DNA from 3 places in the Eubacterium sp. BL-380-WT-2B genome. Region 1 is predicted to be linked to each of the others. Evidence: riboswitches for the same ligand, from Rfam matches in the RefSeq annotation. Region 1 holds a riboswitch; each other region holds the start of a gene.

Region 1 (5,043 bases):
GACCTTTGAAGCCCCGCTGCCGCCGCAGATTACATGGATATGCAGCGGATTCCGGGCCTCCTCGCCCTCCAGGACACGGATAGGCACAATCTCCGGTTTCTCAAAAACCGCGTTCTCCCGCACCAGCATTTTCATATTGTAAAGCTGTTTCAGATTCCGCTCAATGACCACATCGGCCGGCGGCCCGTCTGCTACCACCCGGCCTCCCTGAATCATGATCAGGCGCCCACAGTAGCGCGACGCCAGGTTAATATCGTGAAGGACAGCCACTACGGTCATATGGTCGTTTTTATTGAGCTGGTCGATAAGCTCCATGACCTCAATCTGATGATGCACATCCAGCGCAGAGGTGGGCTCATCCAGCAGAATAATATCCGGCTCCTGGGCAATGGCCCGGGCGATGATCACACGCTGCTTCTCACCGCCGCTCAGTTCATTGAACATGCGGCCTCTGAAGCCAAGGGTTTTGGTCATCTTCATGGCCTGCTCCACAATCCGGTAATCCTCGGCGCTCTCACGGTCCTTATAGCTCAGATAAGGATTTCGGCCCATGAGCACAATGTCCTCAGCTGTAAAATCATAATCGATGTCAAAGGACTGCGGTACCACTGCTACCATCTGAGAGCGCTCGCGCTGCTTGAGACCAGCGTTATCCCTGCCGCCCACTACGATCCGGCCGCCTGTGATGGGGAGAAGACCAGAAAGGCATTTGAGCAGCGTGGATTTACCGGTACCATTTGAGCCGATAAGGCCGACAAACTCGCCTTTATGGATATCTGCTGTAAAGCCCTTGATCACCTCTTTGCTGCCGTAACCGGTATGAACGCCTTCAAATTTCAGCATAACAGAGTCTTCCATTAACGGGCGCCTCCTCTCTTCGATTTACGCAAAAGATAAATAAAGAAAGGCCCGCCAAAGGCAGCGGTGATGATTCCTACCGGAATTTCCTGTGAGGAAACCGTCCGGGCCAGCGTATCACAGATAATGAGGAAGGTTCCTCCAAATACCAGTGAAAAGGGCAGCAGAATCCGATGCTTCGGGCCGGATAAAATCCGGACAATGTGCGGCACCACTAATCCGACAAAACCGATAATCCCTGTCACAGAAACCACCGCTGCGGTGATTACCGAGGAGACCACCAGCACCTTTTTCTTCAGGTGGTCGGTATTGACCCCAAGCTGTGTGGCGGCATCCTCGCCGAGAAGCATAATATCCAGCTCCCGGACGGTTGTGAACAGGATCAGACAGCCCATGACAACGTAAGGTAAAACAGTGATTACCTGGTCCCATCCCTTACCGTTCAGACTGCCCATGGTCCAGAACATAATCTGATTCATACTCTGGACATTGAAAATCATGAGCAGAGACATAAAAGCCGTCAGCGACTGGCTCACGGCAATCCCGCTCAGCAGCAGGGAAGCGACCGGCACTTTTCTCCCGACCTTTGAAATGTTGTACACTAAAAAGATCGCCAGAAAGGCACCAGCAAAAGCTAAAACAGCCGTTCCGTTTAATCCTAAAAAATCTGCTGAAAAGTGCATGACAATCCCGATGGACGCGCCCAGCGCCGCGCCGGAGGACACCCCAAGAATAAAAGGGTCTGCCATGGGGTTCTTGAAAATCCCCTGGTAGGCAGCGCCGCAGACCGCCAGCGCTCCGCCTGTCAGAAAGCCCAAAATGACTCTTGGCAGCCGGACATTCCAGATAATCGCAATATTACCGGCGGATATTCCCTCCATATTAACAGGCAGGTGCAGAACCTCGTGCAGTAAAATCCTGTTGGCTTCGCCAAAAGGAATGGAGGTAATGCCTACAATGGTGCATAAATAAATTAAGATCAGGCACCCCACAATGGATAAGGGCATCGCGTATCTTTTCAACTTTGTTTTCATCCGTCCTCTTCCTCAACCGTCTGTTTAAAACCTCCGCAGGCGGCAAATGCCTGCCTGCGGAGAAATTTTTCTACTTAAACTGATCCGGATAAACGGCTGCAGCCAGCAGCTCCAGCCCATCCACAACGCGGGGTCCCGGACGCTGGATCAGGTCGCTGTCCGGAGAGAGCATTTCATAATAGACAATGGCGTCATTCTTAACCGCATTGACCTGGTCAAAGCCCGGTACCTTTTTAATTTCATCCGGTGTGGTGAAGAAAGACACATAGACGTCCGGATTCTTTGCGATGATCTGCTCAACGCTCAGCTGCGGCCAGTCTGTGCCGGCATCGGAGGCAATGTTCTTGGCATTGATATCCTTGAGCATGTTACCCAGCAGCGAGTTGTCCCCAGCGCTGTAGTAGCCGCCGATATCAATAAAGACCGATTTCTGCGGATTGGCTGCCGCGGCCTTTTCCTTGATTTCATCGTATTTCTTAGTCATGCTGTCTGTGATTTCTTTAGCCTTGTCATTGGCATTGACCACTTTGCCGGTATTGATGATGGTGCTTTCCACCGCGTCCACAGACATGGGTGTAAAGGTGATGACCTTCGCGCCGGTGGCTTCAATCTGACTGCGGACATCGTCGCTGATCAGATCACCTGCCAGAACAACATCCGGGGCAAGGGAAATGATCTTTTCCACATTGGGATTATTGTAATCGCCAATGGCCGCTACCTGAGCGGCTTCCTCTGGATAATTGCAGTAATCGGTCCGCCCGACAACCTTGTCTCCCACACCCAGCGCAAACAGAATTTCTGTATTCGCAGGCGACAAGGACACGATCTTTGCAGGTTCCTTTTCGATTTTTACATTGTTGCCCAAATCGTCAGTAATGGAGACGGGATAAGCGGTTTCTCCGGTAACTGCGCCGGAAACTTCTCCGCCCTCCTGACCTTTCTGAGCGCAACCTGCCGCGCCAAGCAAAAGCGCCGCGCAGGCCAGAGCCATCAGCAAACTTTTCAATACTTTCTTTTTCATTGGTCCCTCCATAAAATAAATTTAAAACAGCTTAAAACAAAGAAAACCGGCTCCATGAGAGAGACCGGATTATGATAATATACAATCCTCTACTTCCCTCCGAAGTGATTATATTGCTTTGCTTCAAGTGTCCTGACTCTTGCTTCCTTCTCCATCCTCCCTTCCCGTCAGGATACGCCTGACAGTGGTCTATGAGGATCTTGTCTGCAATTACAGTAGCGGGGGCTGTAGCGGATTTCAACCGCTTTCCTCTAACAAAACAGCATCATTAAGTTATTAATTGAAGTTTAGCACAAATCCCCGAATTGTGCAATTAGAAATTATTGTTATTCAGATCCAGACTGTTCCGAACTGCGTGGCAGAAGTCAAGGGGCTCCCGCTTTTTCCATTCGTCATTCGCGATAACCTCATAGGATATAAAATCCACACCCGTACTCAGGATCTCAGACATGACCTCGCCAAAGGGAATCTTCCCCTCGCCCGGTATCCAGTGCCTGTCAATACGCAGGTCATTGTCGGACAGGTGCAGTGCCTTGATGCGGTCCTTGTATGCCTCCAGAATTCTTCCCCTGCCGCAGGGCAGCATATAGTCATGGGAGCTGTCATAGCACATCCCAAAATGATCGGCATGGATGGCGTCCAGCAGCCCCTTCAGCAAAAACGGACGCGACACATTTTCAACGGCGATATTGACACTGTACTTCTCTCCGGCCTCCGCCAGCTCGGAAAAAAAGGCCAGCCCGTTTTCCCATTTATAAGGACCAAGATCCAGATCATTGGTGTGCACCACCACCGTCGGGATTTCAAAGATATGGCAGTCCCGCACAAAGCTGACAAAGGTGTCTAAAAGCGCCCGGGTTTCCGCAGGTCCTTTTTCCCAGATATCGTTATAGCCGATAAAAGGCGCGTGAATGTTGGTGATCCCAAGCCCCTTGCTCCGCACAATGTCCGGGAATTTTTCCTTCTCCAGATAATAGGGCTCACATTCGTCCTCCCAGGAAATCATCACCTCGTCAAAGCCAGCTTCTTTGATCACGTCAATACGCTCTTCAAAAGGCATGAAATAGCCAAACCACGAAAACATACTGTATTTCATCAGCTTCCCCTATTTGTCCTGAAGCCTGGGTATGCTCAGGTCAAAGGGCGGATACACGACGCCCTTTTCTGTGATGATCGCTGTGACATTCTGATGCGGGGTAACATCAAAGGCCGGGTTTTCCATGCGCACACCGTCCGGCGCAATCTGCTGCCCCTTGATATGGCTGATTTCCCGGGTATCCCTTTCTTCAATGACAATATCATCGCCGGACCACATATTAAAATCAATGGTTGAGGTTGGCGCTGCCACATAAAAGGGAATACCGTGGGCCTTTGCCAGAATGGAGACGCTGTAGGTTCCGATCTTATTGGCCACATCACCATTTCGGGCAATACGGTCTGCTCCCACCACCACACAGTCGATTTTTCCCTGTTTCATCATCCAGCCGGCCATATTGTCGGTAATCAGTGTGACAGGAATACCATCTTTTTGAAGCTCATAGGCGGTCAGGCGGGCTCCCTGCAGGAAAGGCCTTGTCTCGTCGGCATAGACGGAAATCTCCTTGCCTGCCTCCCAGGCGGCGCGCACAACGCCGAGCGCCGTCCCGTAATCCGCAGTAGCGAGGGCTCCGGCGTTGCAGTGGGTCAGAATGGTGTCCTTTCGGTGGATCAGCTCCGCGCCATATGCGCCCATATCCCGGCACATCTGGATATCTTCACTGCAAATGGCATCTGCCTCGGTTTTCAGAAGTGCTGTGATCTCTGCCGGTGTTTTTTCCGCGTTGTTTTCGATCACACCTTCCATCCGGTCCACTGCCCAGAACAGGTTGACTGCAGTTGGCCGTGTTGCCCGGAGCACCTGGCAGACTGTCTCCATTTCCTTTAAAAAAGCCCCCCGCGGCAGTCCTTCAAATTCCAGGGCACCGAAATAAACGCCATATCCGGCGGTAACACCAATGGCCGGCGCGCCGCGGACAATCATATCCACAATGGCTGCTGCAATCTCACGGTAGTCAGTGTAACTGTGCGTTACCTCCTCGGTTGGCAGCAGCGTCTGATCAAGCATTTTCAAAGCGCCATTTTCATAATAAA
Region 2 (5,043 bases), on a different contig from region 1:
GATCCGTAAGATGTCCAAGGGCACCAAGCAGAAGCTGGGCCTGGTGTCCGCCTTCATGCACGACCCCGGGGTCCTGATCCTCGACGAGCCCACCAGCGGGCTGGACCCCCTCATGCAGAACCGGTTTATCCGCCTGATCCAGAACGAGAAGAAAAAGGGCACGACCATTCTCATGTCCTCCCACAGCTTTGAGGAGGTCGAGCGGACCTGTGACCGGGTGGGCATTATCCGCGCCGGGGAGCTGGCAGCCCTGGACAGTGTGGCCTCCCTCAAGGCAGAGCGCCACAAGATCTACCAGGTCAGCTTCGCCACCGCTAAAGAGGCCGGAGATTTCGCGGCCCGGTGCAACGGCACCCGCCAGCTGAGGGAGCACCCCCAGCTTGTGGAGGTGCGGGTGGCAGGGAGCATGGACAGCTTTCTGAAAATGCTCACCGGCTACCACGTCATGGCGTTGGACACGGTCTCCCAGGATCTGGAGGATATTTTTATGCAGTATTACGGAGGTAAACATCATGCTTAGCGGGCCGCTTTTCAGAAAAACCTTTAAATCACAGCTCAGGATACTTGTCATCTTCGCGGCCATTCTGGCCATGTATATGGGTGTTGAGATCAGTATGTTCAACCCGGATTCCATGGACGGCATAAAAGAGATGATGGACATGCTGCCCCAGCAGATGATAAACGCCATGAACCTGGACGTTGGCGCTGAGACAAGCCTTGTGGGCTTTCTGGGCTCCTATTTTTACGGCTTTATTGTCATCATGGTGCCCATGATTTTTAACATTATCGCCAGCAACAACGCGGCGGCAAAGCTGGTGGATTCCGGCGCCATGGCCTGCCTGCTGTCCGCGCCTAATTCCCGGACCAGGGTCATCGCAACCCAGGCCGCAGCCCTGATCCTGTCCAATATCCTCCTCATGGTCTTTGTGACCGTTATGGGGATCGCGGTCAGCCAGGCTCTGTTCCCGGGCGATCTGGACATCCGCGCCTTTCTGCTCGTCAACGCAGGCGCCCTGCTCATGCAGCTGGCCGTCAGCGCCATTGGCTTCTCTGCCTCCTGCCTGTTTAACGAGAGCCGCCTGTCCCTGGCCCTGGGCGGGGGCCTGCCCGTTCTGTTTCTGGTGCTCATGATGCTCTCCGGCGTCAGCGAGGACCTGGACGTTGTGCGCTACACGACCCTGTACAGCCTGTTTGACCCTGCCGAGATCATCGCTGGAGGCGACACCGTGGGCCTGTGCATGGCGGCCCTGGCGGCAGTCTCGGTGGTGCTGTATACCCTGGGCATCCTGGTCTTCAGGCGGAAGGACCTGCCGCTGTAAATATAAAAAGCAGACTGAGATCTGAATCTCAAAAGGCTCAAAACACGTATCCAAGGTGTTTTGAGCCTTTTGAGCCTGTATCTTGGGGGATTCTTATAAAAAAGGCGCGCTCGGTTATTTTTTTCTGAAAGTGGTATGTACATAAAAAGGGTGCTGCCAGAGGCAGGCCCGAAGCACTGATGAAAGAAGGAGCGATTATGAGAATAGCCATAGTGACCGGGGCGTCCAGCGGGCTTGGACGCGAGTTTGTAAAACAGATCAGTGAACGTGAGCATCTGGATGAGATCTGGGCCGTTGCCCGGAGGCGGGAACGGCTGGAAGCGCTGGCCAGGGAAGTAAAAACACCGGTGAGGCCTGTAGTCATGGACCTGACAGACACCAGCAGTTTTCCGGAGCTGACAGCCCTGATGGCCGAGAAGCAGCCGGACGTGCGGCTGCTGGTCAATGCCGCGGGTATGGGGAAGCTGGGAAATTACGCCGAGGTGACCGAAGCGGACAGCAATGCCCTCATTGATTTAAACTGCCGGGGAGCAGTCGATATGACCCTGAGGGTACTGCCGTACATGCAGAAAGGCGCGAGAATCTTGCAGATCTGCTCGGTGGCGGCTTTTATGCCCCTGCCCGGCATGAACCTGTACGCGGCCTCCAAGGCCTTCCTCCTAAGCTACACCAGAGCTCTGCGCTGGGAGCTGTTCGGCCGGGGCATAAGGGTGACAGCGGTCTGCCCCTACTGGATCAAAAATACCGAGTTTGTGCCGCGGGCCAGCGCCAACGCGGACCGCTCCGCGGTGCGCCACCTGCCCTTTGCGGGCACCGTCCAGACGGTTGTGCGCCGCTCTATGAGGGACAGCCGCCTGGGCGCGGCCGTATCCACGCCGGGCCTTGCAAGCTTCGGGCTGCGGGTGTTTGGCAAGGTGGTACCCCACGGGCTGGGCATGGCGTTCTGGAACGTGCTCAGGAAAATCTGAGGAAATTCAGGGCGCCGGCAGTTGACAATTTTGAAAAGTTCGCTTATACTAATATTAACAATTGAATCAAACCATTGAGGGTGCCTTGAAAAAGGAGAATAGGGAAACCGGTGTGAATCCGGTACGAACCCATCACTGTAAACAGGGACGCGCCGCAGTAAACCACTGGCCTCGGGCCGGGAAGGGAGCGGAGTGCGGAGGAGCTGTGAGTCAGGAGACCTGCCTTTAGTGTTACGCGTGTTTGTCCGGTGAGGGGATTGTCACTGGGAGAACCTGAGATAGGTAAATGGGAGCCTGTCGGCGATGTGTCGGCAGGCTCTTTTTATATGATTTTTTAAGAAAGAGGTAGAAAAATGAGAAGCTTGAAGAAACAGTTTTTAGGGATTGCCCTGTCCGCAGTGCTGGCGGCAGGCGTGTTGGCAGGGTGCGGCAGCGCAGGGGGAAATGACAGCGCCAGCCAGAGCGCCGGCACAGACGGCCATTATCCGGTCACCATCACCACCTACGATTACGACAAGCAGCCTGTGGAAATGACCTTTGAAAAGGCGCCTGAAAAGGTGCTGGCCGTATACCAGAACGCCATCGAGACCATGCTGGCCCTGGGCCTGGAGGACAAAATTGTGGCTGCCAGCGGTCTGGATCACGAGGTGAAGCCAGCGTACAAGGACGCTTTCGCCAAGGTCAACTATCTGTCCGAATTCAAACCCAGCAAGGAAGCCGCCACTGCTCTGGAACCGGATATGATCCTGAGCTGGACCTCCCTGTTCTCCGACAAGAACCTGGGCAGCATGAAGGAGTGGCAGAGCCAGGGCGTGAACAGCTACAACATGCTCAACAGCGGCGCAGTGTCCCCTAAAACACTGGATAACGAGTACCAGGATTTTGAGAACCTGGGCAAAATCTTTGACGTGGAGGATAAGGCCGGGGAACTGGTGAACGCCATCAAGGACGCTGTGAAACAGACAGAGACCTATGCCCAGAAGGAAAACAAGAGCCCCAAAGTACTGGTGATGGAGGACCAGAGCGGTCAGATTGTCAATTATGGGGCCACCACACTGGCAGGCGATATGGTCACCAAGCTTAAGGGCACACTGGCCAGTCCGGACGCGTCCAAGCTGGGCGAGGAGGACGTGGTCGCTGCCAATCCGGAAGTCATCTTCGCAGTCTATATGGACCGTGACGACCAGGACATGGCCGCCCAGACAAAGGACGCCATCATGAACAACGCGGCCTTTGCCGACATCGACGCAGTGAAGAACAACCGGGTGATCCCCATCGAGCTGGGGCAGATGTACTGCAGCGGTGTGCGTACCATCGACGGCATTCATACCATCGCGAATGGGATGTACCCAGATTTAAACCTGAACTAGTCAGCGGGCTTTTTTATGAGACAAAGCGCACTGATCAAAGATAAAGGGCGGCTCCAGAGCCAGCCCTTTTATGTGTTTGTATGCGTGGTCATGCTGGGGCTGCTGATCCTCTCGGCCCTGGCAGCGGTTACCATCGGCTCCATGGACCTGTCCATCCGGGATGTGTACAGCGTCATCGGCTACGAGCTCTTCCATCTGGACAGCCTGAGTGCCTACGCCAGGGGCGCGGCCCACAACGTGGTGTGGTTGATCCGCTTTCCGAGGGTAGTCATGGGGCTGGCTGTGGGTATGGGCCTGTCCATCTGCGGCGTGGTCATGCAGGCCATTGTCAAGAACCCGCTGGCAGAGCCCTATGTGCTGGGCATCTCCTCCGGGGCGTCGCTGGGGGCGACCACAGCCCTGTTCTTTGGGCTGGGCGCTGTGCTCGGCGGCAGCGGTGTGGGTGTGTGCGCCTTTATCGGGGCCTTTCTGATCTCCATGCTGGTGGTGGCAGTGGCCAACATTGGCGGGCCGGCCAACTCCGTCAAGCTCATCCTTTCCGGCATGGCCCTGGGCGCCCTGTGCATGGCTTTCTCCAATTTTATGGTCTTTATGGCCAACGACCCCAACACCACCCAGCAGCTCACCTTCTGGATGCTTGGCAGCCTGTCCGGGGCCAAGTGGGGCCCCACACTGGTCATCTTTGTCGTGGTGGCGGCCAGCACCCTCTTTTTCTGGAGCCAGCACCGCCCCCTGAACCTCATGCTCCTGGGCGACGATGTGTCCATCACCCTGGGCACCAACCTGAACACCTACCGCCATGTGTACCTGGTCCTGACCTCGCTCATTATTGGCCTGTGTGTGTACGCATCCGGCACCATTGGATTCATCGGGCTGGTGGTGCCCCACGCGGTGCGCATGGTATTTGGCACCGACCACCGCAAGCTGGTGCCCCTGAGCGCCCTGACCGGCGGCATTTTTCTGATCTGGGCCGATGTGCTGGCCCGCACCCTGCTGCCCGAGACCGAGGTGCCCATCGGGATTCTCGTGTCCATGGTGGGCGCACCGGTGTTTATTTATATGATGATGCGTAAGAGCTACGGTTTTGGAGGTGGCGAATAATGGAAATCAGATCCCAGGACATTACCCAGACACTGGGCGGCTGCGAGATTTTAAAGGGCGTGAGCATTGACGTCCAGAGTAAAAAATTCATTGGGATCATCGGTCCCAACGGCAGCGGAAAGAGCACCTTTCTGAAGTGCCTGTACCGGACAGCCCGCCCCACCGGCGGCGTCATTTATTTTGACGGAGAGGCAGTGGACAGCCTCAGCTATAAGGAGTCGGCCAGAAAAGTGGCTGTGGTGGCCCAGCACAATTACTATAACTTTGATTTTACAGTGGAGCAGG
Region 3 (5,043 bases), on a different contig from region 1:
CATTTTTAATTGCTTCCTGCCTTGCTGATTTCGCAACACCTTTTAGCATTTTATCTTTTAAACTATTCTTTTTCATAATAGACACCTCATTAAAATTAATGAATATATCAGCTGATATTCATCATTTTAGTGTTTGCTGAGGATATCTTCAATCCAATTTACCCCAAAGCCCCTTTTGATTGTCTTTTTGACATCGTCCATGCTCCAAATACAAATTTATACGTCTATTCTACTTTCCGGTGACATTAAAATTTTTACTTCGAAACGACCTTCATCACTTTTTCGCTGCATTGTGCCCTCGTATTTCTCTACGGCCGACTTCACGTTCTTCAGGCCTAGCCCCATATGTTTCCCGCCCTTTGTAGATACCAGACTGTCTTTATCCCAAACCAGTTTGCCATTATAGGGATTCCGAATACTGATTGTTATAAATTCGTTAAACTTATAAACCGTTAAATCAATTTTTCTTCTTTCGATCGGAACCTTTGAGCAGGCCTCAATTGCGTTATCCAATAAATTTGAAAAAATTGTGGTCATATCAAAAGGGTCTATAAAATCAAAGTTTAAATCTTCTACTTGCGTATTAATTTTTATACTTTGTTCATCGCATTTTAAAATCTTGTCATTAACTATAATTGTTAGTACACGATTTTTACATTTAAAACGGCCCGAAAAAGCGTCCATGCTCTCTAAAATCGTTTTTGCATACTGTTTTGCTTCTATGCCGCTTCCCTCACTATATATTTCCTCAAGAGTTTGCATATGATTTTTCATATCATGAATCAAACGGCGTGAATGATCATATTGTGTTTCAATGCTATGATAATAATTATTTTGCATTTCTTCCTGTTGCTTTTTTAAGTCTATCTCTCTTTCGAGCTCATACTTTTGTGAGATAGTTTCAAAAAGATAAATTAGATATGTATCCAAGCCTAAAAAACCCGCAATCATCATAGTTAACATTAAACCACTTGAAGTCTTATCAATAAAACTCATGATATAAATAAGCAACGCAGCTTCAAATAACGCCAAAACTATCAAAAACAAATTCTGCTGTAAGGTAATAATATCAAATTTATGCTTTTTCATTAATGTTACAATTGGTTTGTAAAAACATAATAGCATAATTTGATTTCCTAACCCACAAATAAATAACAAAACTATATCGCTTCGAACAGTTTCTATTGTTCTTCCACTAAAAACCGTAAAGAATAAGACTGATAAAGTATCTATAATGAACATATACAGAAAAAAGAAGACACCTGCGCCTACTATTCTTCTTTTATCTTTTGCTTTAAAAAGCAACAAGCCCAAAGCACATGCAGAAATTATTCCATATATACTCTTTAAAATCGCAATACCAGTTAGATTAAACGCAATAGCTACTACAACAAATAATAACCAAGCTAAAATATAAATTTTCCCACTATACTTTCTTTCAAATAAATCAGATAAAAATTTAATCATTACATAACCTGATACGCCATAAGACAAGAACATATCCAATATATAAATCCACTTATCCATACTCTTCCCCTAAACTTATCCTCCTAGCCAATCCTCTACAACAGCTTAAAATTCTCCTCAATATAATCAAACAGCCGCGCCTTAAATTCCACGGCCCGTTTCTGGGCGATGGGCAGGGTTTCGCCATTGTCCAGATACAGGTCGGCGCCCGCAATACGCTTACAGTGAAACAGGTTCACGATCACGCTCTTGTGGCAGTATTCAAAGTCAAAGTCCTTAACCTTTTCCATGATCTCACTCAGAACGCCGTTAAATTCAAAATCGCCCTGGGTGGTGCTCATTTTAATCTTCCGCCGCACACGCTCAAAATAATAAATGTCATTGCTGGCAAAAACCTTCAGCTCGCCGCCCATCATCAGAGAGATGTCATGGCTCTTGTTTTCCTTTTCAATAAAATCAAACACCTCGGTCAGCACCATGTTTACCTTAGCCGTGTTAAAAGGCTTGACCAGGTATTCAAACGCGTGCACAGCAAAGGCGTTGCGCATGTAGTGAGTGTAGCTGGTGATAAAAATAATCTTGACCCGGGCGTCCCACTTGCGGATCTGCTTGGCCGTATCAATCCCATCTGTTTCCGGCATCTCCACGTCAAGAAAAAGGATATCAAACTGGATACGGTCTTCAAGCACTTCACTGCCGTCATGATAGACGTATGTCTCCACATCAATATTGTGTTCCTCACCATATCTGATAATGAGCGCCTCCAGCTTTTCTGCAATCAAAGCATTGTCGTCACAAATCCCAATTCTAATCATCCCATCCACTGCCTTTCCAGTATTTCTTCCATTATACCATATTTTCTTCCCGCACCCTATACAAAGCCATCGTGAAGATTATTTCCCCTTAATAATTTTATACCATAAAAATACTCTATAAAAACGAAGATTTCAAGATTTTTTTCAAAAAAAGAAGCCCCGGCGTTTGGAGCTTCTCAAAAAAGGGAGGGTTTTTCAGCCTCGCTGACTGAAAAGAGGATTTAATGACGCCTGTCTGATGGAACAGGCATTATGAGATTTAATTAAATACGAATGATAAGGTGACCGTCCTTAAATTCCATAAAAAAATCCCTCTCGGATTCAGAGAGGGATGAACGAACACAGTATAATCTGGATGGTAAGGGTTTTTGTTTCGTTTCTTAAGCACTCTAAATCGGAGTCTTTTAAGAACCAATCACTATGTCGGTCTTCTGGCTCAGCAATATCATCTTTCCGCCTTCCCATCATCGTTGACAGTGGCTTTTCAGAAAGCATTTTGCATTACAGCTGCGATTACAGCAAGGGATTCTCACCCTTTTCCCACTACATAGGATCATTCAATATTTAATTAACTTCATCATACGCCCTTTGAGCGGCTTTGTCAACAACTTCTTTTTAAATATTTACGATTTTTAAAGCCTGCCTTCTCTGGCCGCCAGCTGCCTTTATAATAATAGAGCACCAGTACCGCCCCTGTCACAATCCAGGTCAGCGGATAGCTGATGTAGATCATGCGCGCGTCGTGGACAAACCGCAGGGTGGTAAAAATCCAGCCCAGCCGCAGGCCGCACATGCACAAAAGCGTGATGATCATAGGGATTACCGTGGCCCCGGCACCCCGCAGCACGCCCACAAACACCTGATCCGCAGCGTAAATACCATAAAGGGGCACCACGGTGTAAAGCTGGCGCATACCGTTTAAAACCACTGTTTCGTCCGAGGTAAACATGCCCAGAATCAGACAGGCGTTCAGGATAATGGCTGCGCCCAGGCCGATGGTCACGCCCACGCACAAAAGCAGGCAGACGTTTTTGCCCTTTACCACCCTCTCCCAGCGTCCAGCGCCCATGTTCTGCCCTACAAAGTTAGAAATCGCCAGGCAGAAGGCGTCAATGGGCATAAAGAGAAATCCGTCAATTTTCATATAGGCGGTAAACCCGGCCATGACCTCCAGCCCAAAGGTATTAATCTGGGACTGGACCACTACGTTGGAAAAGCAGACCAGCACAGACTGCAGTCCAGCGGGCAGGCCAATTCGCACGATATCCCTGAACACCTGTGCGTGAAACCGGATTTTGGCCAGCCGGAGCCGGTAGATGGGATCAGCCCTCAGCAGGATAATGACAATCAGCACAGCGGCGGCCAGCTGCGAAAAGGCTGTGGCCAGTGCCGCGCCGGCCACGCCCATGCCAAGCGGCCCCACAAAGAGCAGGTCGAGCCCGATGTTCAGCACAACGGTGACCACCAGGCAGGCCAGCGGGGTTTTGGAATCGCCCACCGCGCGCAGAATCCCGCTGCCAATGTTGTACAAAGTCATGGGGATCATGCCCAGAAAATAGATGCGGATATAGGGCACGGCGTAGGCAAGCCCGGCCTCTGGGATGTTCATCATCCGCAGCATGGCCGGCGCAAGGGTCAAGCCCAGAACGGTGAGCGCAAGGCCGGCCGCCAGGCTCAGGGCCACGGCGGTGTGCACAGCCTCCTGCACCTTGTCGTATTTCCGGCTGCCGAAAAACTGTGAAATCAGCACGCTGGCCCCGATGGACAGGCCGATGAAAAAATAGATCATGAAGGTGATGAGCAGGCTGCTCGCGCCCACGGCGGCCAGGGCATTTGCGCCCACAAAACGGCCGACGATCACAGCATCTACGGTGTTGTATAGCTGCTGGCAGAGGTTTGAGAACATGAGGGGCAGGGCGAACAGCAGCAGCTGCCGGCCTATCTTCCCCTCGGTCATCTGGCCTTTTAACGGGATTTCACGGGTTTCTTCCATAATGCTTTCCTTAACTAATAGAGATGGCAGGCCACCTGGTGGCCTGGCGCCACGTCCTTCAGGCGTGGCTTTTCGGCTTTGCAGACGGGCATACATTTTTCACACCGCCCGGCAAAGGGGCAGCCCGGAGGCAGCTCCAGCGGGCTCGGCGGATCGCCGGGGATGGTTTCGATTTTCTTGCAGCAGTCCATATGCAGCGAGAACACCGACCCCAAAAGCGCCTGGGTGTAGGGGTGCATGGCTGTTTCACACAGCTCGCCGCCGCCCACGGTCTCCACGATATTGCCCAGGTACATGACAGCCAGCCGGTGGCTCAGGCTCTGGACCAGGGCCATGTCGTGGCAGATAAAGATCATGGCAATGTTTTTCTCCCGCTGAAGCCGGGTCAGCAGCGCCACGATTTTCTTCTGGATGGAGACGTCCAGGGCCGAGGTAGCCTCGTCGCAGACCAGCACCTCGGGGTTCAGGGCCAGCGCCCGGGCAATGCCCACGCGCTGGAGCTGTCCGCCGCTCATGCTGTGGGGATAGCGCTGCATAAAATCAGCGTCCAGCTCTACCATCGCAAGCAGCTCCCTGGCCTTTTCCGCCCGCTGTTTCCGGGGGAGCCGGCCAAAGTTGACAAGGGGCTCGGTAATAATGTCGCCCACGCGCATCTTTGGGCTGAAGGAGACAGCCGGGTCCTGGAAGACCATCTGGATATGGCGGCGGTTCTGCCGGGCCGCCTCGCCCGTCAGCCCGGCAATATCTTTTCCTTTAAAGTATATCGCA

Evidence for each region. Region 1 has a riboswitch for cobalamin ahead of FYJ53_RS15930 (ABC transporter substrate-binding protein). Riboswitches for the same ligand answer to the same signal wherever they lie in the genome.
Region 2: it holds a riboswitch for cobalamin, as region 1 does, so the genes downstream of both, FYJ53_RS02540 (ABC transporter substrate-binding protein) here and FYJ53_RS15930 (ABC transporter substrate-binding protein) in region 1, are expected to answer to the same signal.
Region 3: it holds a riboswitch for cobalamin, as region 1 does, so the genes downstream of both, FYJ53_RS08425 (LytTR family DNA-binding domain-containing protein) here and FYJ53_RS15930 (ABC transporter substrate-binding protein) in region 1, are expected to answer to the same signal.

Annotation. Positions count from the first base shown of each region.
Region 1 covers NZ_VUMP01000007.1:310,992-316,034, forward strand. Annotated here, with positions in the region: gene FYJ53_RS15920 (ABC transporter ATP-binding protein) at 1-858, opposite strand, end outside; gene FYJ53_RS15925 (iron ABC transporter permease) at 858-1,892, opposite strand; gene FYJ53_RS15930 (ABC transporter substrate-binding protein) at 1,963-2,913, opposite strand; cobalamin riboswitch at 3,018-3,193, opposite strand; gene FYJ53_RS15935 (sugar phosphate isomerase/epimerase) at 3,227-4,009, opposite strand; gene mtnA (S-methyl-5-thioribose-1-phosphate isomerase) at 4,019-5,043, opposite strand, start outside.
Region 2 covers NZ_VUMP01000001.1:529,217-534,259, forward strand. Annotated here, with positions in the region: gene FYJ53_RS02525 (ABC transporter ATP-binding protein) at 1-520, shown strand, start outside; gene FYJ53_RS02530 (ABC transporter permease subunit) at 513-1,319, shown strand; gene FYJ53_RS02535 (SDR family oxidoreductase) at 1,517-2,287, shown strand; cobalamin riboswitch at 2,349-2,529, shown strand; gene FYJ53_RS02540 (ABC transporter substrate-binding protein) at 2,641-3,657, shown strand; gene FYJ53_RS02545 (iron ABC transporter permease) at 3,673-4,758, shown strand; gene FYJ53_RS02550 (ABC transporter ATP-binding protein) at 4,758-5,043, shown strand, end outside.
Region 3 covers NZ_VUMP01000004.1:15,458-20,500, reverse strand. Annotated here, with positions in the region: gene FYJ53_RS08435 (cyclic lactone autoinducer peptide) at 1-76, opposite strand, end outside; gene FYJ53_RS08430 (sensor histidine kinase) at 217-1,527, opposite strand; gene FYJ53_RS08425 (LytTR family DNA-binding domain-containing protein) at 1,563-2,282, opposite strand; cobalamin riboswitch at 2,686-2,848, opposite strand; gene FYJ53_RS08420 (MATE family efflux transporter) at 2,884-4,275, opposite strand; gene FYJ53_RS08415 (ABC transporter ATP-binding protein) at 4,290-5,043, opposite strand, start outside.